DNA from 4 places in the Agrobacterium tumefaciens genome. Region 4 is predicted to be linked to each of the others. Evidence: riboswitches for the same ligand, from Rfam matches in the RefSeq annotation. Region 4 holds a riboswitch; each other region holds the start of a gene.

Region 1 (5,436 bases), 840 kb from region 4:
ACTGGCTTTACAAGGGGCTGGCGATGTTTCTGCCGCAACAGTGGCAGCGTTTCATCGCGGCTATCCCGGATCACATGGCGAAGGAAGATCCCGTCGGCGCGTATCTCCAGCTTTTGAACGATCCTGACCCGGCCATCCGCCGCATGGCAGCACTTGAGTGGCATGTGTGGGAGGCGGGCTCGATCAGCGCGGAGGCAAGCTCGGCCTTTCCGGAAAAATGGCGCGACGCCGATTATATTCTGACCCGCGCCCGCCTCTGCGCCCATTACTTCCACCATGCGGCATGGCTGGAGGACGGCGTGCTTCTCCGCAATGCCGGCCTGCTTTCCGGCATTCCCTGCGTGCTCATCCAGGGCATGCGCGACCTGCAGGGACCGCCCGTCACCGCTTGCGAACTTGCCGCCGCATGGCCGGGAAGCGAGCTGATGGCCATAGGTGCAGCCGGGCATTCCACCGGGGATGCGGGGATGCGGGGATGGAAGATGCGATTGTTTCAGCAATCGCACGATTTGCAAATTGAAGCCGCTTGACAGATTACGGATTCGGGCGCATTGCAATGACATGATCAACGAACGCGCACCCATCTCCTGCTCGTACTTTTGGGCCTACCTTTAAGGGCGGCTCGACAGATCATATTGTCAACAAGCCGCCGTCAGGCGGCTTTGTTGTTTTCAAACGTCCTGACGGCACCGATAAGACCAAAGGACCGAAAAAATGACCGAAGATAGCTCCCTTACACTGGAAAGACCGCCCGTCGTCATCATTCGCGGCGCGCGCAAGACGGATTTGCCCGAGCTTAACGAGATGATCACGCTGCTTGCCTCCTACCATGGTGATGCGGCGGCAATCACGCCCGCCAAGCTTGAGCGCGACCTGTTCGGCCCCCTGCCCTGGGTGCATGGTCTCGTTGCCGAAGCCGATGGCGCGCTGATCGGCTACGCACTGCTTCTGCCGCTCTACAGGGCGCAGGAAGGCCGGCGCGGGCTTGAGCTGCACCATCTCTTCGTGCGCGACGGTCATCGCGGCCACGGCACCGGCCAGCATCTGGTTTCCCGCGCCCGTGATATCGCCAAGCGGCTGGGTTGCGACTATCTGTCCGTCAGCGCCACGACCGGCAATGTGGCGGCGCATCGTTTCTACGAAAACATGGATTTCGCGCCGCGTCCGGTTACCGGCATGCGCTACATGCAGTCCATCGCCTGATCAAAACCGACGGAGACGGCCATGACACGGATCGCCATTGCGCTGGCACAGGATTTTGCGGACTGGGAACCGGCGCTGCTTGCGGCGGCGGCACGCAGCTATCTCGGCGTCGAGATCGTTCATGCCAGCCCGGACGGGCAGCCGGTAACATCGATGGGCGGGCTGAATGTGACGCCCGAAACCTCCTATGCTGCGCTTGATCCTGACAGCATCGATGCGCTCGTCATTCCCGGCGGTCTCAGCTGGGAGAAGGGCACGGCCGCCGATCTTGGCGGGCTGGTGCATCGCTTTCGCGAAAAGGACCGGCTGGTTGCCGGTATCTGTGCGGCGGCAAGCGCGCTGGCGGGCACGGGTATCCTGAACGAGGTCGCCCATACCGGCAATTCGCTCGCCTCACACAAGGCCTATCCGGCCTATAATGGCGATGGTCTTTATCGCGACCAGCCGAAGGCGGTGAGCGATGGCGGCATCATCACGGCAGCCGGCAGCGCGCCGGTGAGTTTTGCGGTGGAAATTCTGAAAAACCTCGGCCTCTTTGGTCCGGAAGCCGAGGCGGAACTTCAGGTTTTTGCAGCGGAGCATCGGTAAGGCGCAGCCGTCTTGATGCCGTACAATCTCTCCACTTCCCCGTCATTCCGGCCTTGAGCCGGAATCCAGCCGACCCGCGTCTGCGCGACGAGAAGAGTCTTTTCAGCCCAGGGACCTGGGCTGGCTGGATACCGGCTCAAGGCCGGCATGACGGAAGTGGGAACATCAGGCCAGTCAGTGCCGATCAAGCACCCGGCAGACACGCGCCGCAAACTCCGGCCCCTCGCCGGCAATCGCACGGCGGATATCGCGGCTGTTCAAATGCAGGCTGCGGCCGGCGGGCAAGTTTGATCGTTTGATCTTGGCGATTGCCGCAGCGGCAAAGGCAGCTTCGTGGTCATAAAAATAGGCAAGCGCCGCATCACGATCAGGACTTGCGCCCAAAACTGCCTTGAAGGCAAGGCGGTGCACGGCGCAGAAAGCGCCGTGACCGGGAACGGCAAAACGCAGCGCATCGAGTTCGTCACTCCACTCCGCTGCGTCCTGCATGGATTTACGCCGACTGGAAGCGTTTCAGGAAAAACGCGCTCAATGTACCAAGCAGCGCCCAGAAAACGAAGCTGGTGATGGTGGCGGCAACGATGAACTGCCGTTCCAGCGGCAGCGGCGCCAGCGCATGTTCACCTTCCGGCGGCAGCGGCGCGCCCACCACATGCGGCGCGACGATCAACACCAGAGCCATAACGATGGCCCAGGGCTCGCGGCGGAACGCAATCAGTGCAATGCCGCCCGCGGTTGCGGCAACCGTCGAGAGCCACCAGATCTGCCGTGCCTCAAGTGCTGCGGCCGGGCTTCCCGGCAATTCCGGCGGCAGGCCGATCATCGGTGCGAGCATCACGGCGGCAAAACCGGCAACGCCCCACAGAAGGCCTTCGCGCCAGCCGGCATCGGTGCCGCGCAGCGAGATGAGACCGGTCAGAACAAGCGCGTAACCGATGGCCGTCAGCACATTGGCAGCAACAGTATAGGCGGTGCGCTCGAAACCATCGGCTGGAGCCCATGCCTCGTCATTATGCTCATGGGCGGGAACAGCAGCGCCGGGTGCTGCCGCATCATGGCTGTGGGCCGCTTCGCCGCCGGCGCTTTCAAAGGTTTCGGCCTGAAGGATGAGCGGCGTGGTGCCGAAAGCCTGCATGGCCGAGACGGCCAAACCGCCGACGACGCCGACCAGAACGGCGGTAAAAACGATATTGCGAAAAAATGACATGCCGTTTCCCCTCAATGGCAGGGGAAGGCATTGGCATGACGCGTGTCATGCGCGGCATTGTGAACAGCTTCCACATGCGAAAAGCCGACAAAACCGACGACGAACAGGCCCAGCACGATCGCCGTCAGCGATTGCGCGAAGCTGCCCGTTTTTGCTGAAACGGCTGCATTGGCCGTATTCTGCTGGATAGACATGGTGACCCCTCTCCCGGCGCGACCCCGCGCCATAAGAAGCGGCCGAATGGCCAAAGCCACAAGACCGCATATGATACACTTCACCACGGGGATACGAGACTGACACAGGGATATCGAACCGACGACCCTGACATTCCGCTCTTCCGGACACCCCGCCGGCATGGACATTTCCGCGATGGCAGGTCTCCTGGCTTACGGGTCAAAACCTGAAACACCTTCCCGGCATCGCCCTCGCCTTGAATAGGGGCGAGATGGCTTGCCAGTGGCATTTCGTTTCAGGCTCTCCGCTCACAGTTGCGGGGGCAGCCACGAATGAGGATCGGCTCCCTATCGTGTTCCCTTTTCACCTTCCGGAACGCCCGGAAGGAACCATCACGGTCATGTTATCCGCCGGGTAAGTGCGGGAGTCAATGGCGGCGAGATGTTCATACGGCCGGTAACGCACCTCATTCAATGTCATCCGTCGGGCGAAGTATCGCCTTACCGAGACGGGATCGCCTTAAGGTAGGCGGCAATGGCATTGCGGTCTTCGGCGGTCAGACGCGCCATGTTCTGCTGCACCTTGACCATGGAGCCGCCGACGCTGTCGAATTCCGGGGTGAAGCCGGTTTCCAGATAACCGGCAATATCGGCCGTCGTCCAGGCGCCGATGCTCTGAGAGCCGGGCGTGATATCGGGGATACGGCCCTCACCTTCCGGGTTGGGGCCGCCGGCCAGCCATTTGTCTTTCAGGAAACCGCCGAGAGCGTCGCGCGGGGTATGGCATTCGCCGCAATGGCCCGGCCCTTCCACCAGATATTGGCCGCGCAGCAATTCGGCATTGGCATTGGCAAGCTCGACGCGCGGCGGGGCGGAGGTGTCGAAATACAGGAACTTCCAGCCGCCGAGCGCCATGCGCAGGTTGAAGGGAAACGGCAGATCGTGATCCGGCGCGTCATTCTGGCTGGCCGGCAGGGTTTTCAGATAACCGAACAGGTCGTTGACATCCTTCTGCGTCATGCGCGCATAGGAAGCGTAAGGGAAGGACGGGTAAAGATGTTCGCCGTTCTTTCCCACCCCGCGCGTCATGGCATCGCCGAATTCCGCCAGCGTCCAGCTGCCGATGCCGTGCTGCGGATCAGAGGAAATATTGGGCACATGGAAGGTGCCGAAGGGGCTTTTCAGCGGCTGCCCGCCGGCGAGCGTCCGCAACGCGTCACCCGTGGCATCCGGTGCGGCATGACAGCTTGCACAGCCACCCGCCCAGAACAGCGTTTCGCCATTGGCCAGATCCGGCTCGCCAAGGCTGACCCAATGGCTGGGCGCCTGACGCTGCGGCGCGGTGACCCAGGCGAAAATGCCATAGCCGGCAATGGCCGCGATCACGGCCCCACCCACAAGCTTCGTCCAAATGGAAGACATACCCCTCTCCCCATTCCCACCCGAGTTGATCAGGTGTCTTTCAACGTGAAAAAACGCCGCCGGGAAGCGGCGTTTTGAAATTCGTGATTATTTCTTCAAACGATAGGTCTGGTGGCAGGTGCCGCAATCGGCGCCGAGCGTCTGCATGGCGGTGGTGACGCCCGCCTGATCGGTGGGGAGATTGGCAAGAACCGTATCGGCATCAGCACCGAGCTTGGCCGCCTTGGCCTTGAAGTCCTCGAAATTTTCCCAGATGGCCGGAGCCGCCGCGCTTCCAGTCTCGGTGCCGGCGGGGAACTGTTCGGGGAAAGCCTTGGCATTGGTGCTGATGGTCGTGACGGCAGCCTTGACGGCTTCGGCATCGAAGGGCTTCTGGCCCTTGGAGATGGCAGCGAGCGCACCCATGGAACCGCCAATCTGCTTCATCATGCCTTCGCGTTTTTCGACTTCGCCGGCAGCATAGACCGCTCCGGCGCAAAGACAGCCGAAAAGCATGGCCGCCGCGATGGTTTTCAGTTTCATACACTCTCTCCTTGATTCCGGCAGGTGCCGGACGCTTGATGGAACGGCGCGAGGATGCCCTTTCCGCATGGCGAAAAGAAGTCACATTGCGGTGAATTCCGCCGTGAAAACAGAAGTCTAGAGTATCAGGCCGAAAAGTATCTGACGGTTGTCCCACAAGGCCCCGTGACAAAACAACGGGCCTTGGCAGAGCATTCGTTGGTGTGCGGGGAATGGCCTCCCTGGAGCGGCAGTATCTGTTCGTCTTATTCGCCGAGGCTCCACGACAGGGCTTCCCAAAATGTCAGCAGCGCTGCGGCAACCAGCATGAAACCGGCAGCG
Region 2 (5,436 bases), on a different replicon from region 4:
AGTACGAAAAAGGTGCAAATCGCGTTGGTGCATCGCGTTTACAGGCCATCGCATCGGTTCTCGGTGTCGATGTCAGCTCGCTTTTCGCCAATGCCACGCCCGATGTCGGAAACGACAATCCGGCCATAGGCTCGATAAACGCCATGCAGTCCTTCGTCGCTTCGAATGAAGGATTTTCGCTCAATCAGGCCTTTTCGCGAATCAAGAGCGCAAGCATCCGCCGAAGCATTGTCGCCCTCGTGACATCGCTTGCAGCGACCGAAACGGCGGAAAATACGACCGCGCCAGAGAAGAAGAACGATGAGTAACGCAGGTGTGACGCTCGCGTGACGCTCGATATGGTCGAAAATGAATAACGCGGGATCAACGCGTTTTCATACTGTCGATTGTCGAGAGGGAAGCATGGCGGCGTCTACCACAGCAATACTTGAACAGGACAATGCAGACGAGATTCTGGCGCTTGGAAGGATGGTTTCATACCTTTGCCAGCGCTCGAAATCCATGGAACTGGGCATGTCGACCTATTTCCTGGAAATGGCATTGTTGTCGCTGGCTCAGGATATCAATCAGCACGGCCTGCCGCCTGCAGGCGCAGAGCTGAATTCCAGCGGTTTCGCACCGGCCGATCTGCATTGAGCAATTTCCTATCCGCAGCCGCATAGATGCGTAGCACGAAGCGTTCCCGCACCTTCCTCCAGCCGGGAACGCCTTGAAATGAATTGACGCATCTTGCATCTGCCTGCGCATAGCCCCTCCCAAGGGATTTCATCGTAAATGATGATCGAGGCCCGGTTTTTCGCCGGGCCTCGCCTATTATCGGGGCAGCGCGCGCCGAAGTTCCGCAGCTGCGGCGACCATGTTGACGAGCGCCGGCCTCACCTCTTCCCATTTGCGGGTTTTCAGGCCGCAATCCGGGTTGATCCAGAGTTGCCGATCGTCAAGCCGCTCTCGCGCCAGTGCCAGAAGGTCAACCATTTCGCCGACGGCCGGTACACGCGGCGAATGGATGTCGTAAACGCCGGGGCCGATCTGGTTCGGATATTTGTAGGTCCGGAAAGCATCCAGCAGTTCCATCTTCGAACGTGAGGTCTCGATGGAAATCACGTCGGCATCCATTGCGGCAATCGCATCGATGATCTGGTTGAACTCCGAATAGCACATATGGGTGTGGACCTGTGTGTGATCGCCCACGCCGCTCGAGCAAATGCGGAAGCACTCCACCGCCCAGCCGAGATAGTGCTGCCAATCCCGATGCCGAAGCGGCAGACCTTCACGAAGAGCTGCTTCATCGATCTGGATCATCTGCGCGCCTGCCGCCTCGAGATCATTGACCTCATCACGGATGGCCAGCGCGATCTGCCGGCATGTCAAGCTTCTGGCGATATCGTCGCGGACGAAAGACCAGTTGAGGATCGTTACCGGACCGGTCAGCATGCCCTTGACGGGTTTATCAGTGAGTGACTGCGAATATTCCCACCAGCGAACCGTCATCGGTTTCGGCCGCGACACATCGCCGAAGATGATCGGCGGGCGGACATAACGCGAGCCGTAACTCTGCACCCATGCGTGCTGAGTGAAAGCGAAGCCGGAAAGCTGCTCGCCGAAATATTGCACCATGTCGTTGCGCTCGAACTCGCCGTGAACGAGGACATCGAGACCTATTTCTTCCTGCCAACGGATGGTTGCTTCGGTTTCCTTTTGCAGAAAGCCTTCATATTGCGCATCTGTCAGGGCACCTTTCGCATGCGCGGACCGGGCCTTGCGCACCTCCGGCGTCTGCGGGAAGGAGCCGATGGTCGTCGTCGGGAAGAGCGGCAGGGTGATGGCCTGCGCCTGCACCTTCTGCCGTTCGGCAAAGGCGCTCGTCCGCTGCCTGTCGGCCTCGCCGATCGTTCCGATACGTTTCTGCACGGCTGTATTCGTCACCTTTGGCGACGAGGCGCGTGTGGCAGCTGCCTTCGAAGCCGCGCCCAGTTCAGCCGCAACCGCAACCTTGCCCTCACCGAGCGCCCTGCCGAGCGTCGCAAGCTCGCCGAGCTTTTGGGTTGCGAAGGAAAGCCAGCTTTTCAGGTCGGCATCAAGGCCGGTTTCCAGTTCGAGATCGACGGGAACATGCAGCAGCGAGCAGGAAGGAGCAATTTGAAACGCTTCTACGCCCCGCGCGGCAATGGCCGCTTCCAGCCGATCAACGATTGCCGCAAGATCGGCACGCCAGATGTTACGACCATCAATGACACCGAGCGAAAGGACGCGATTTGCGGGCAAAGCCTTCAGCACAGCCTCGAACTCATTGGACGCACGCACCAGATCAATATGAAGACCCGCGACCGGAAGTGCCACAACGGTTTCCAGATTGTCCTCAAGCCCGCCGAAATAGGTGGCGACGAGGATTTTCAGGTCCGGCGCGGCTTTCGACAAGGTCTGATAGGCCATTGTGAGCGCATGGCGTTCACCCTCGGAAAGGTCCAACGCGGCAACTGGTTCGTCTATCTGTACCCAGTTCGCACCGGCCGCATGCAGACGGCGCAGCAGTTCTTCGTAAACAGGCAATAGCTTCGCCAGCAGATCGAGCGGCTTGAAAACGGCCTCCCGCGCCTTGGCAAGTTTCAGGAAGGTGACCGGACCGAGGATGACGGGACGAGTGTGAATGCCGAGCGCCTTCGCCTCAAGAAAATGCTCGACCGGCTTTTGCGAGGTGAGCACGAAATGCTGATCCTCGGAAACCTCCGGCACCATGTAATGATAATTCGTGTCGAACCACTTGGTCATTTCCAGCGCCCGAACGCCCAACCCGTGAAGGTCATCTGCCCCGTGGGCGTGGCCGCAACCCGCATGGGCCTCGCTCTGGCTGCCACGCACCATGGCGAAATAGGTCGACAGGGAAACGTCTCCACCTTCCCATCCGTAGACCGACGGAATGGCACCCACCATCACGGCTGTATCAAGAACATGATCATAGAGGGAGAAATCATTGGAGGGGATGTGGGCGATCCCCTTCTCGCGCTGAAGCACCCAGTTTTCGGCGCGCAGCCTGGCGGCGGTTTCAAGAAGTTCCGTCTCGGGAATCTTTCCCGACCAGAAGCCTTCAAGCGCGAACTTCAATTCGCGATGGCAGCCAATTCTCGGAAAACCGAGCGATGCGACTGGAATGGTCTTGTTTGGCATTGTCATACCCCATTTGGTTGTGGGGGCATGGGTAAAGCGGACGCGTGCAGGCCCGACCTTTGCCGAACCATTGCAGCAACCACCGGGACACCCCGCCCGTGGACGTTATTTTGTCCTGGCAGGTCTCCTGGCTTACGGGTCGTCGCCTTTGCCCGTCTTCCCGGGGGTTTTCACCCCAGTGACGTGGATGGACAAAGGCTCGCCGCTTACAGTTGCGGGGGCAGCTCCGGCCTTGCCGATCGTCGGCGCACCGGATTCCCTCTTAGCTCCGAGATTGAAACATTCAGGCCCGGAGAACCATGACGTCAGCATTTCTCACCACAGGCGTCACGATGTCAATAGACATAAAGAAATCTTTATGTCTTTATTTCCCCATTTCAGGATGCGACCGCGCCCGGCCCCGGAACGGCACCCGAGGGCACCTTGCCGAGAATGATCATGCCCAGAACCTCGTCTTTAGTGACATCCTCAGTCCGGGCATGGCCGACAACCTTGCCGTTTTTCATCACGAAGACCCGGTCGGCAAGATCGAAGACATCGTGAATATCGTGGCTGATGAGGAAGATGCCGATGCCCTGCCGTTTCAGCTCCTTGACGAGATCGCCCACCTGCGCCGTCTCCTGCGGCCCGAGTGCCGCCGTTGGCTCATCCATGATGAGGATACGGGCATCGAACAGAATGGCGCGGGCAATGGCGACGGACTGCCGCTGGCCACCGGACAGCGCCTTCACCGGCTCCTTGAACCGCCGGAAATTGGGATTGAGACGCCCCATCACCTCGCGGGCTGAGGCTTCCATGGCGACATCGTCAAGCGTGCCCCATTTCGTTTTCAGCTCGCGACCGAGATAAAGATTGGCCGCCGCATCGACATTGTCGGCCACGGCCAGCGTCTGGTAGATGGTCTCGATGCCGTATTTCTTAGCGTCGCGGGGATTACGGATATCCGCATCCTCGCCATTGATGAGGATATCGCCGCCATCGCGCCGGTAGGCGCCGGAGAGGATCTTGATAAGGGTCGATTTGCCCGCGCCGTTGTGGCCGAGAAGGGCGACCACCTCACCGGGGAAAAGGTCAACAGAGGCGTTTTCCACCGCATGGATGCCGCCGAAGGAAATGGAAATATTGCGCATTTCCACGAGGGGCGTGACTTGGTCCGTCATAGGAGTTCTCCTCGGTTCTTACTTGGCGCGGGCGCGGTAGATGGTGTCGAGCCAGACGGCGACGACCAGAACCACACCGACGACGATGCGCTGGAAGGGCGTATCAATACCCACCAGCACCATGCCGGATTGCAGCGACTGCATGACGAGCGCGCCGAGCATCGCGCCCGCTATGGTGCCGACACCGCCGGCAAGCGAGGTGCCGCCGATGACAGCCGCCGCGATGGTGTAAAGCTCGTCCAGCTCCCCTTGCGCATTGGTGGCCGCATTGAGGCGAGCGGTCGAGATGGCTGCGGCGATGGCGCAGAGAACGCCCATCAGCGTGAAGATCTTGACCGTGACCCAGCGGGTCTTGATGCCGGCCAACTCCGCAGCCTCCGGGTTGCCGCCAATGGCGAAGACATAACGCCCGAAGCGCAGCCGCGTGGCGATGAAGGTCATGACCGCACCAACCGCAAGCGCCATCAGCACCGGAACGGCAATGCCGTGCGCAATGAACAACCCGCCTTCCGGCCAGGTTATGCCATTGGCGTCAGCATAGTTGCGGGCAATGTTGATAGGCCAGGGGTAGCTGTTCACCACCGCCACAAAACCGATAACAATGAGGCAGCCGAGCGCCACCAGAAAATATTCCGCCCAGACCGGCCGCAGCGGAAAACCGAAACGGCGACGCTGATGGCGGGAATTCAGGATGGCCGCCACGATGGCGACGCAGGCCACGACAGCGGCGATCCAGCTCCATGTCGCGCCAATCGAGCCATTGGTGCCGCCGCCCATCAGACGGAAGGTGGAATCCATCGGCGCAACGGTACGCCCGCTGGTAATAAACCAGGTGCCACCGCGCCAGACCAGCAACCCGCCGAGCGTGACGATGAAGGACGGCACGTTCAGGAAAGCGATGATCGAGCCCTGCAACATGCCGATCGCGCCGCCGACGAGAATGCCGGTGAGAAGCGTGACGATCCATGTCGCCCAATGTTCGAAGCCGAGAAGCTGCGGCAGGATTTCTGCCTGCATGACCCCCATGATCATGCCGGAAAAACCGAGGATCGACCCGACCGACAGATCGATATTGCGGGTGACGATGACAAGCACCATGCCGGTTGCCATG
Region 3 (5,436 bases), 1.4 Mb from region 4:
TGGCGGTCCTCCGCCAGCCGGCGGCGGCGCTCCCTCCAGCGGCAAGATCATTCCGCTGAACTGAGGGCTCGCGGGGCACGGGCGGCGCAGCCCTTCACCCCAACGGGCGCGCCGCCCCTTAAGAGCATTTCCAGGAAAAGTGGAACCCGGTTTTCCGTCCGGAAATGTGTCAAAACAAGGAGTTGGAGTGTTTTCGTGATTCGAAGAAAAGCGAAAAAACTCTAAAAAACCAGACATCCATCCTTCACCCCTTTTTCCATGAGGCAAGCGAATGACTTTCGAGGAACTCACCGCGCTCAAGGAGCGGCATTACCATCAGCTGACAGGCATACCCGGCGTCACGGCGATCGGCGTCGGGTTGCTTGAGGACGCCGCCGGCGAACTGACACAGGAGCTTGGCCTGATCCTTTACCACCGCGCGCCGGATCCATCGCTGAAGGCGGGTCTGATGACGACGCTGGGCGGCGCGCCGCTGCAGGTGCGGGAAGGATCCTTCGACCGCCCGAGCGAGGCGGTGCGAGAACTGCCCGCGCCCGGGACGGCATGGAAGGATCACCCCAGACGCCTCTCCGACAACCCGCGCGAAAAAGTCGTGGAACCGATGGTCGGCGGCATCAGCGGCAGCCCGGATTACTGGTCCTGGACGGATACCGTCGGCACCATCGGGCTGGTCGTGCGGGCCGCCAACGGAACGCCGCTGATCATGAGCAACGAGCATGTCATCTGCCGGGACAATGCCCAGGTCGGCGATGACGTGTCGCAGCCGGCGCGCACCTGGTTTGGCGATCTTGCCGCCAATATCGTCGCTTTCCAGAAAGGCAACATCGTCTATCAGGGAACGACCTATGGCGTCGATGCGGCCGTCGCCAGCCCGGCGAATGGCCGGCTCGCCACCATCGGCGCAATCTACAACCTCCCCTCGCCGGTGGGGGCGGCCGTTGCGGCGCTCAACATGAATGTTACGAAATCGGGCGTGACCAGCAATATCACCAATGGCGTCGTTTCCGGCTTTTACGACGTGCAGCAGCCGAATATGCGCAACCAGATCGGCATATCGCCGCGCCGCGCCGGCGAGGTCTTCAGCCAGCCGGGCGATAGCGGCAGCGCTGTCATCGACACCGCCGGCAACAATGTCGTCGGATTGTTCTGGGGCGCAAGCGGCGCGATCAGCCTCGCCAGCCCCATTCATCCCATCCTCAATCTTTTTAACTGCACCGTCGTTTGAAGAGACGGTCGCCACCACCCTTCCCGGCTTCGGCCGGGAGGAGTGGATGTCGCCGGTCAACCGCCCCAGCGGTTACGAAACACCAGCTCCTCCAGCGGCACGCGCTGCCGCCAGCCTTTCACCGCCAGTTCCGGCTCGTTGTAGAGCGTATCGACACGGCCGAGGCAGAGCCAGGCGACGATTTCAATATGGTCGGGAATACCGAGGATGGTGCGAATGTCGCTATCGTGGAAAATACTGACCCAGCCGACGCCGACGCCTTCGGCACGCGCCGCGAGCCAGAGGTTCTGGATGGCGCAGACGGTGGAATAGACATCCGTGCGCGGATTATGGGTGCGGCCCAGCACCACCTTGCCACCGCGTGTGGGATCGCAGGTGACGCAGATGCTGAGCGGCGCCTTGCGGATGCCTTCGAGCTTGAGACTGCGATAAAGCGCCTGCTGCTCGCCCGTAAACATCGCCGCTGCCTCTTCATTGGCGCGGCTGAAGGCCACAAAGGCCGCCTGACGGATGGCAGCATCAGTGACGAGCGTGAAATTCCACGGCTGCATGAAACCGACCGAGGGAGCCGAATGCGCCGCTTTTAACAGACGCTCGACAAGTTCGTCCGGCAGCGGATCGGGCAGGAACTGGTCACGCACATCGCGGCGCGTCTCGATGGCGCGGTAAATCGCCTCGCGTTCCGCACCGGAAAACGGGCGGGCGGGCGAAAGCGCGTGGTCGAATGGGCTGGCTTGCAATGGATCGCCAGCGGACGGATCGGTCGGCATCGTTTAACCCCAACAATGCGGGCGCGCCGCTGCCGAAACCATACCGGTTTCGCGCGCACAACGCGCCTCTTCAGCAACCTGCCGCCGTCCGCGCGGTTCGGTCTATCCTGCCAGGCCGGTCTTCTGACTCGACTTCATCCGCCCCTTTCGCCTTCCCGAATAACTTCAGTGGCTTATGAAAAGGGCATCCGCCTCACAGCGCTGGGCACGTTCCGGTTTTTCACCGAATTCCCGATTCTCCCGCCGCAAGGGCGGGCACCTGACGAGAAAACTTATGATCAAGAGGACTTGCGAATGCAAGTATCGTAAGGGCGGTGCGGCAATGTGACCTCAACGAAAACCAAATCGCATCATTCCACAGGGAAATAGCGCACATAAGCGAATTCATCCCCGTCAGGCGACCAGTTGGGCGAGTTCATCGTCCCCTGCCCGCCGAAAAGCTCAAACAGCGTTTCAACATTGCCGCCATCCATATCCATCAGCCGCACCCGCACATCAAGATCACGCGGATGGTCGAAGACATCGCCGCCATAGGAGACAAACACCACCTTGTCACCTTTGGGAGACGGATGTGGAAACCAGTCACCATAGGAACTGTCGGTAATGCGCTCGACGGCGGAACCGTCCACCCGCACCCGCCAGATCTGCATCAGCCCCGTGCGGCTGGAATTGAAATAGACCCACCCACCGTCAGGCGAATAATCCGGCCCGTCATTGCGGCCCTCGCCATGGGTAAGGCGTGTTTCGACGCCGCTCTCAATATCCATGGAATAGATGTCGAAGACCTGATCGCGAATGCCGCAATAGGCGAAACTCTTCCCGTCCGGCGCCCAGCCGTGCCAGTAGGAGGGAAGGTTCTTCGTCATCAGCTTCGGCGTGCCGCCCGTCGATGGCAAAAGATAGATGGCGCTCTTGCCGAATTCCACCTTGTCGGAAATGGCATAGAGCGAACCGTCAGGCGAAATGCCGTGGTCGTTGTTGCATTGCGTCGCAAAGCCGGTATCGACCTTCTCCGGTGAGGAGTCACCGAATGGGGACAGGCGATAGAGCAACCCCTCGCTGTTCAACAGCAGATATTTGCCATCCGGCGACCAGTTCGGCGCTTCGAACAATTCCGGCGTCTGCCACACCGCCCGCATCTGCCGGGTGCGGATGTTGAAGATTTCGATGGAACTGCGCATGCTGCCTCCCGGGCTGTCGATAGTCTGGATCGGACCCTTGGCTGGTGCAGACATTCCGTTTGCTTTCGCCGCCATGGTGATTATGATCCTATGACCGCAGGCACCGTCCTGCAAATTCAAATCGGAAAAAACGCCAGCGTTCCGGCACCGCCCGTAACCCTCCCCGTTTCTCCCAGATCCGAGGTTCCGCGATGAATACCATCGCCGATCACGGCATCCGCTTCGGGCGGATCGCCGCAATGCTTCCTGTCAGAAATATCGAAAAGGCCCATGATTTTTATGTCGGTGTGCTGGGCTTCACAAAAACCTTCGAAAACGGCAACCCCGTCGGTTTCATGATCCTCAAACAGGGCAATGCCGAACTGCACCTGACATTGCAGCCCACCCATAAGGCAGCGCCCTTCAACGTGGCGCATATGATGGTCAGCGATGTCGATGCGCTGCACGCGCTCTGCAAGAGCCACGGGTTGCGCATCATCAAGGGCCTGCAGGACAAGGATTATGGCCTGCGCGCCTTTGTCTTTGAAGACCCTGACGGCAACCGCATCGATGTGGGGCAGGTTATTTGAGATGAATCGGCGGCGCGGCGTGTCCGCGCCGTCTGTTTATCCTCATTGTGGACCGAGCGTGTGCCGCTCATTTCTTCTCCCCGCCGGGGAGAAGGTGGCGCGCAGCGCCGGATGAGGGGGCGACGGTAGAGATATGCGGAGAGCTGGCCCCCTCATCTGCCCCTTCGGGGCATCTTCTCCCCGGCGGGGAGAAGAAATGAGCAGCACCCTCCACCCACCAATCACCTGTCACGAAACCGGTTGGTAATCGGATAACGCCGGTCACGGCCGAAATTCTTCTTGGTGATCTTCACGCCCGGCGCAGATTGCCGGCGCTTGTATTCGGCAAGGTAGAGCAGATGCTCCACCCGGTGCACGGTGGCCACATCATGGCCGCGCGCCAGAATTTCCTCGACCGACATTTCCTTCTCGACAAGGCATTCCAGAATATCGTCCAGCACCGGATAGGGCGGCAGCGAATCCTGGTCGGTTTGGTTGGGGCGCAATTCGGCCGACGGGGCCTTCGCGATGATATTGGCGGGGATCACCTCGCCGGAGGGACCAAGTGCGCCCGGTGGCACATGGGCGTTGCGCCAGCTGGAAATGGCATAGACCTGCATCTTGTAGAGGTCCTTGATGGGGTTGAAACCGCCATTCATGTCGCCGTAGAGCGTGGCATAACCCACCGACATTTCCGACTTGTTGCCCGTCGTCACCACCATCGAGCCGAACTTGTTCGAGACGGCCATGAGAATGGTGCCGCGCGTGCGGCTCTGCAGGTTTTCCTCGGTAATGCCCTCTTCCGTGCCCTCGAAGAGATCTGACAACGCCGAGAGGAAACCCTCCACCGGCTCGACGATCGGCACGATATCGTAACGGCAGCCCAGCGCCCTGGCGCAATCGGCCGCATCCTTCAGCGATTCTTCCGAAGTATAGCGGTAAGGCAGCATGATGCAGCGCACCCGCTCCTCGCCCAGCGCATCCACGGCAAGGGCGGCACAGATCGCCGAATCGATGCCGCCGGAAAGGCCGAGAACCACGCTCTTGAAACCGTTCTTGTTGACGTAATCCCGAAAGCCCAGCATGCAGGCACGGTAATCCGCCTCCTCGCCTTCGGGAATTTTCGAGAATGGTCCGCTGTCGCAATGCCAGCCGTCTGCCGTGCGTTTCCAGTCGGTGACGGCAAGTGTTGCCTCGAACTGGCTCATCTGGAAAGCAAGCGTCTTGTCGGCATTAAAGGCAAAGCTAGCACCGTCGAACACCAGCTCATCCTGCCCACCCAGCTGGTTGGCGAAGACGAGAGGCAGACCGCTTTCGATCACCTGCCGCAGCGCCACCTGGTGGCGCACGTCCAGCTTGCCGCGATAATAGGGCGAACCGTTCGGCACCAGCAGGATTTCCGCCCCGCTTTCGGCCAGCGTCTCACACACGCCCATGTCGTTCCAGATTTCCTCGCAGATCGGAATACCGATCCTGACCCCACGGAAATTATAGGGACCGGAGATCGACCCTTCGGCGAAAACGCGTTTTTCGTCGAACTCGCCGTAATTCGGCAGGTCGATCTTGTCGCGCAGCGCAATGATCTTGCCGCCATCCAAAAGCGCCACCGAATTGTACCGGCCCGTCTCGCCCTGACGCGGAAAACCGATAACGACACCCGGCCCGCCATCGGCGGTGTCCGCTGCCAGCTCTTCCACGGCCTTCAGGCAGGC
Region 4 (5,436 bases):
TGAGCGATCAGCCGGTGCGGGCTCAGCCGCATAATGAATTTGAAAAAGTGCTTTCGGGAAGTTCGACGCAGGTCGCCGCTTTCGATACGCACGACAAGAGTGTTCTGGAAACACTACAGCACTTTCTCCACTCCAGCCCGGCGGCCGTTCCGCTTATCGTTCTGGTGCTGTCGCTGATTGTTTTCGGCCTGCTCCTCGGCGGCAAGTTTTTCTCGGCCTTCACGCTGACCCTTATTTTGCAGCAGGTCGCCATCGTCGGTATTGTCGGCGCGGCGCAGTCGCTGGTCATCCTGACGGCGGGGATCGATCTGTCGGTTGGCGCGATCATGGTTCTGTCCTCCGTCATCATGGGACAGTTCACCTTCCGTTACGGCTTGCCGGCGGAACTCTCCATTCTCTGTGGCCTTGCCGTCGGCGCATTTTGCGGCTTCATCAACGGTATACTGGTCTCGCGCATGCGCCTGCCGCCCTTCATCGTCACGCTCGGCATGTGGCAGATCGTACTGGCGACCAACTTCCTCTATTCCGCAAACGAGACGATCCGAGCCCAGGATATCGCCCAGCAGGCGCCGATCCTGCAATTCTTCGGCGCCAATATCCGTGTCGGCAGCGCGGTCTTCACCTATGGCGTCATCGCCATGGTTCTGCTTGTCGCCCTGCTCTGGTATGTGCTCAACCGCACCGCCTGGGGCCGCCATCTTTATGCTGTGGGTGACGATCCGGATGCTGCCGAACTTGCCGGCGTCAACGTCAAGCGTATGTTGACCACCGTTTATACCCTGTCCGGCCTCATCTGCGCCTTCGCCGGCTGGGCCTTGATCGGCCGCATCGGCTCGGTTTCGCCGACCGCCGGTCAATTCGCCAATATCGAATCCATTACCGCAGTGGTCATTGGCGGCCTGTCGCTGTTCGGCGGGCGCGGCTCCATCATGGGTATGATCTTCGGTGCCCTGATCGTCGGCGTCTTTTCGCTCGGCCTGAGGCTCATCGGGACAGACCCGCAATGGACCTATCTGTTGATCGGCGTTCTCATCATCATGGCTGTCGCAATCGACCAGTGGATCAGAAAGGTAGCAGGCTGATGGCAAAAGAACCCATTCTCACAGCACGCAATCTCGTCAAACGCTACGGCCGGGTAACCGCCCTCGACCATGCCGATTTTGATCTCTATCCGGGCGAAATCCTCGCTGTCATCGGTGACAATGGCGCCGGCAAATCCTCTCTCATCAAGGCGATTTCCGGTGCGGTGACGCCCGATGAGGGAGAGATCAGGCTGGAAGGCCAGCCCGTGCAGTTCCGCTCGCCCATCGAGGCGCGCAAGGCCGGCATCGAGACGGTCTATCAGAACCTCGCGCTCTCACCGGCACTTTCCATAGCTGACAATATGTTCCTCGGCCGGGAAATCCGCAAAGCCGGCATTCAGGGCAGTCTTTTCCGCGCGCTGGACCGCCCGGCCATGGAAAAATTCGCCCGCGAGAAACTCTCGGAACTCGGCCTGATGACGATCCAGAACATCAATCAGGCGGTGGAAACCCTCTCCGGCGGCCAGCGGCAGGGTGTAGCGGTGGCGCGTGCGGCGGCCTTCGGCTCCAAGGTCGTCATACTCGACGAACCGACGGCGGCGCTTGGTGTCAAGGAAAGCCGGCGCGTTCTGGAGCTTATTCTGGACGTGCGCTCGCGCGGGTTGCCGATCGTTCTCATCTCGCACAACATGCCGCATGTTTTCGAGGTTGCGGATCGCATCCATATCCACCGGCTCGGCAAGCGCCTGTGCGTCATCAATCCGAAGGACTACTCCATGTCCGACGCCGTCGCCTTCATGACCGGCGCCAAGGAAGCGCCGAAGGAAACGCTTGCCGCATGACGCTGAAGCTTGAAACGATCGCCGAGGATGTTCTTCGGCGGGCAGAGGGCAAATCCCGTTTTATCATCGCTATTGCCGGTCCCCCTGGGGCCGGCAAATCCACGCTGGCGGATGCCCTTTGTGACGCTTTGCTCGCACGGGGCGAAACGGCCGCCGTCCTGCCGATGGATGGCTTCCATATGGACAATGGCATACTTGAAGAGCGAGGGCTGCTGTCGCGCAAGGGCGCGCCCGAAACCTTTGACGTGCGTGGTTTTCTCGATATCGTCTTTGCCGTTCGCAAGGGCGGGCAGGAGGTGCTTGTTCCGGTTTTCGACCGCTCCCGCGAAATCGCCATTGCTTCCGCCCGCGCCATCGCGCCTGAGACCCACTTCATCCTGGCTGAAGGCAATTATCTGCTGCTCAACGAGGCGCCTTGGACAGCGCTTTCCGATAACTTCGACCTCACCATTTTCGTTGGACCGTCCGTCGCGGTGCTTGAAGAGAGGCTGCGCAACAGATGGCAGGGCTATGGTCTTGATGCAGCTGCGGTCCACGCCAAGCTGTTTGAAAACGATCTTCCCAACGGCAAAAGGGTGATCGAGAACACCCGCCCCGCCGATATTCACATCGATATCTGGGAATAGATTAACGCTTTCCCGTCCTGTGGCGGCAAGGCGCACTTGTCGTTAAGCCTTTGTTGACCATGTGTTGAATCTTTTTGATCCACAGGGTGGGGCTTTCCTGTGTCTATTCATTGACGTGAAAATTTCCTCATATACTATATGTGGTGTTCGAGGTTCTTCCGATTCGCAAGGATTGGGAGCTAAGACGGGAATTCGGTGCGTAACGCCATTATGGCGAAGCAAGGCCGAAACTGCCCCCGCAACTGTAAGCGGCGAGCATCGTTCCGATTTGGGTCACTGGGGTCAAAAGCCCCGGGAAGGCCGGAACAGATGTTGTGACCCGCAAGTCAGGAGACCTGCCTTGAGCGCAAACGTCCACGGGCGGGGTGTCCGGAAGGAAGGTATGGCGCAAATGAATTGCGTTCGCCCTTTTCTGCCCCCTCCAGAACAAGCTTCGGGGTGAAGTCATGCCAGTGCATTTTTTTAAGTTCCTGCGCTCATCGGCGTAGAGAGTGATCTTACGCGGCCCGGAACATTTTCAGGGACACCGGTTTCCGTCCGGAAATGCGACAAACCCTCTAAGCCGTGCGCCTCACCTGAATGACAGATCCATCCACCCGATTGCGACCGCAATCGGCAATGTTGAGCCGTGTGTAATGCGGCTTCGAAAGGGAAATTATGACCGTCACCGTTTACAGCAAGCCCGCCTGCGTCCAATGCACCGCCACCTATCGCGCGCTGGACCGCATCGGTGTCCCCTATGAGATAGTCGATATTTCTGAAGATGCGGATGCGCTCGATCACGTTCGCGGCCTCGGTTACATGCAGGTTCCCGTGGTCGTCGCCGGCGAACGCCATTGGGCGGGTTTCCGGCCGGATATGATCGGCGCGATCAGCTGAGGCGGCAGCGTGATGGGGCTGATCGTTTATTATTCCAGCCGCTCTGAAAACACGCATCGTTTCCTTCTGAAGCTCGAGCGGCGCTTGTTTCGCCTGCCGCTCGGTGCTGAGGATGACGTGCCTCAGGTGTCGGAGCCCTATGTGCTCGTTACCCCCACCTATGGCGGCGGCGGTATGAAAGGGGCAGTGCCGAAGCCGGTCATCCGGTTTTTGAACGAGCCCTCCAACCGAAATCTCATTCGCGGTGTCATCGCGGCGGGCAACACGAATTTTGGCGCAGCTTTCGCATCCGCCGGAGATATCGTCTCGCGCAAATGCGCAGTGCCGTTTCTCTATCGCTTCGAGCTTCTCGGCACGGAGGAAGATGTCGCCAACGTCAAACATGGATTGGAACGATTTTGGACACGCTAACCTCGAGCGCGCTGCGCAAGGACGCCAAACAGCCGGCAGCCACAACTCAGAAACCGCTCGAAGCGGCTCTGGACTATCATGCGCTGAACGCGATGCTGAACCTTTACGACGAGAACGGGAAAATCCAGCTCGACAAGGATCGCCTGGCCGCCCGGCAATATTTCCTTCAGCACGTCAACCAGAACACCGTCTTTTTTCATAACCTCAGGGAAAAGCTCGATTATCTCGTGACGGAGGGCTATTACGAGCAGGAGGTGCTGGACCAGTACTCCTTCAATTTCGTTCGAGATCTCTATGACGAGGCCTATGCCCGGAAATTCCGTTTTCCGACCTTTCTCGGTGCCTTCAAATATTACACCTCTTATACGCTGAAGACCTTCGACGGAAAACGCTATCTGGAGCGTTACGAGGACCGCGTCTGCATGGTGGCGCTGGCTCTGGCGCGCGGCGATGAGCAGCTTGCCCGCGACCTGATGGACGAGATCATTTCCGGCCGCTTCCAGCCGGCAACCCCGACATTCCTCAACGCCGGCAAAAAGAGCCGTGGTGAACTGGTCTCATGTTTTCTGCTGCGTGTGGAAGACAATATGGAAAGCATTGGCCGCTCCATCAATTCGGCGCTGCAGCTTTCGAAGCGCGGCGGCGGCGTGGCGCTGTCCCTGACCAATATTCGCGAATTCGGAGCGCCGATCAAGCAGATCGAAAACCAGTCTTCCGGCGTCATTCCTGTCATGAAGCTATTGGAAGACAGCTTTTCCTACGCCAACCAGCTCGGTGCGCGTCAGGGTGCCGGCGCAGTCTATCTGCATGCCCACCACCCTGACATCATGCGCTTCCTCGATACCAAGCGCGAAAACGCCGACGAAAAAATCCGCATCAAGACCCTGTCGCTCGGGGTGGTTATCCCTGACATCACCTTCGAACTCGCCCGCAACAACGAGGATATGTACCTGTTCTCGCCCTATGACGTGGAGCGGGTATATGGCGTGCCGTTGACCGAGATTTCTGTCAGCGAAAAATATCACGAGATGGTCGCCGATAGCCGCATCCGCAAGAAGAAGATCAAGGCGCGCGAATTCTTCCAGGTGATCGCCGAGATCCAGTTCGAAAGCGGTTACCCATACATCATGTTTGAGGATACGGTGAACCGCGCCAATCCGGTCGCCGGCCGTATCAGCATGAGCAATCTCTGCTCGGAAATCCTGCAGGTCAGCGAGGCAAGCGAATTTAATGCAGATTTGTCCTACAGCCATATGGGCAAGGATATTTCCTGCAATCTCGGCTCGCTGAACATCGCCTCGGCGATGGATTCGGCCGATTTCGGCAAGACGATCGAGACCTCCATCCGGGCGCTGACGGCAGTGTCGGACATGAGCCACATTTCCTCCGTTCCTTCGGTGGAAAAGGGCAATGATGCGAGCCACGCCATCGGGCTTGGCCAGATGAACCTGCACGGTTATCTGGCGCGCGAACGCATCTTCTATGGTTCTGAAGAAGGCGTCGATTTCACCAATATCTATTTCTACACCGTGACCTATCACGCCATCCGCGCCAGCAACCGTCTTGCCGTGGAACGGGGCCAGAGCTTCAAGGGCTTTGAGAATTCCAAATATGCCTCGGGCGACTATTTCGACAAATATACCGACCGGGAATGGT

The links. Region 4 has a riboswitch for cobalamin ahead of nrdH (glutaredoxin-like protein NrdH). Riboswitches for the same ligand answer to the same signal wherever they lie in the genome.
Region 1: linked by a shared signal. The riboswitch ahead of CFBP6623_RS02935 (CbtB domain-containing protein) and the one ahead of nrdH (glutaredoxin-like protein NrdH) in region 4 are both predicted to bind cobalamin.
Region 2: linked by a shared signal. The riboswitch ahead of metE (5-methyltetrahydropteroyltriglutamate--homocysteine S-methyltransferase) and the one ahead of nrdH (glutaredoxin-like protein NrdH) in region 4 are both predicted to bind cobalamin.
Region 3: linked by a shared signal. The riboswitch ahead of bluB (5,6-dimethylbenzimidazole synthase) and the one ahead of nrdH (glutaredoxin-like protein NrdH) in region 4 are both predicted to bind cobalamin.

Annotation. Positions count from the first base shown of each region.
Region 1 is NZ_CP039903.1:590,817-596,252, reverse strand. It holds gene pip (prolyl aminopeptidase) at 1-530, shown strand, start outside; gene CFBP6623_RS02955 (GNAT family N-acetyltransferase) at 715-1,203, shown strand; gene CFBP6623_RS02950 (type 1 glutamine amidotransferase family protein) at 1,225-1,791, shown strand; gene CFBP6623_RS02945 (hypothetical protein) at 1,966-2,280, opposite strand; gene CFBP6623_RS02940 (CbtA family protein) at 2,285-2,998, opposite strand; gene CFBP6623_RS02935 (CbtB domain-containing protein) at 3,010-3,192, opposite strand; cobalamin riboswitch at 3,353-3,581, opposite strand; gene CFBP6623_RS02930 (cytochrome c) at 3,673-4,593, opposite strand; gene CFBP6623_RS02925 (c-type cytochrome) at 4,681-5,115, opposite strand; gene CFBP6623_RS02920 (LysE family translocator) at 5,361-5,436, opposite strand, start outside.
Region 2 is NZ_CP039904.1:646,218-651,653, forward strand. It holds gene CFBP6623_RS18150 (helix-turn-helix domain-containing protein) at 1-308, shown strand, start outside; gene CFBP6623_RS18155 (hypothetical protein) at 403-636, shown strand; gene metE (5-methyltetrahydropteroyltriglutamate--homocysteine S-methyltransferase) at 814-3,165, opposite strand; cobalamin riboswitch at 3,266-3,482, opposite strand; gene CFBP6623_RS18165 (ATP-binding cassette domain-containing protein) at 3,543-4,325, opposite strand; gene CFBP6623_RS18170 (sugar ABC transporter permease) at 4,344-5,436, opposite strand, start outside.
Region 3 is NZ_CP039903.1:1,403,297-1,408,732, forward strand. It holds gene CFBP6623_RS07015 (hypothetical protein) at 1-64, shown strand, start outside; gene CFBP6623_RS07020 (hypothetical protein) at 272-1,225, shown strand; gene bluB (5,6-dimethylbenzimidazole synthase) at 1,282-1,995, opposite strand; cobalamin riboswitch at 2,092-2,273, opposite strand; gene CFBP6623_RS07030 (TolB family protein) at 2,346-3,176, opposite strand; gene CFBP6623_RS07035 (glyoxalase superfamily protein) at 3,368-3,745, shown strand; gene CFBP6623_RS07040 (NAD+ synthase) at 3,967-5,436, opposite strand, start outside.
Region 4 is NZ_CP039903.1:2,802,443-2,807,878, forward strand. It holds gene CFBP6623_RS13950 (ABC transporter permease) at 1-1,082, shown strand, start outside; gene CFBP6623_RS13955 (ATP-binding cassette domain-containing protein) at 1,082-1,864, shown strand; gene CFBP6623_RS13960 (nucleoside triphosphate hydrolase) at 1,861-2,490, shown strand; cobalamin riboswitch at 2,624-2,847, shown strand; gene nrdH (glutaredoxin-like protein NrdH) at 3,148-3,369, shown strand; gene nrdI (class Ib ribonucleoside-diphosphate reductase assembly flavoprotein NrdI) at 3,382-3,780, shown strand; gene nrdE (class 1b ribonucleoside-diphosphate reductase subunit alpha) at 3,768-5,436, shown strand, end outside.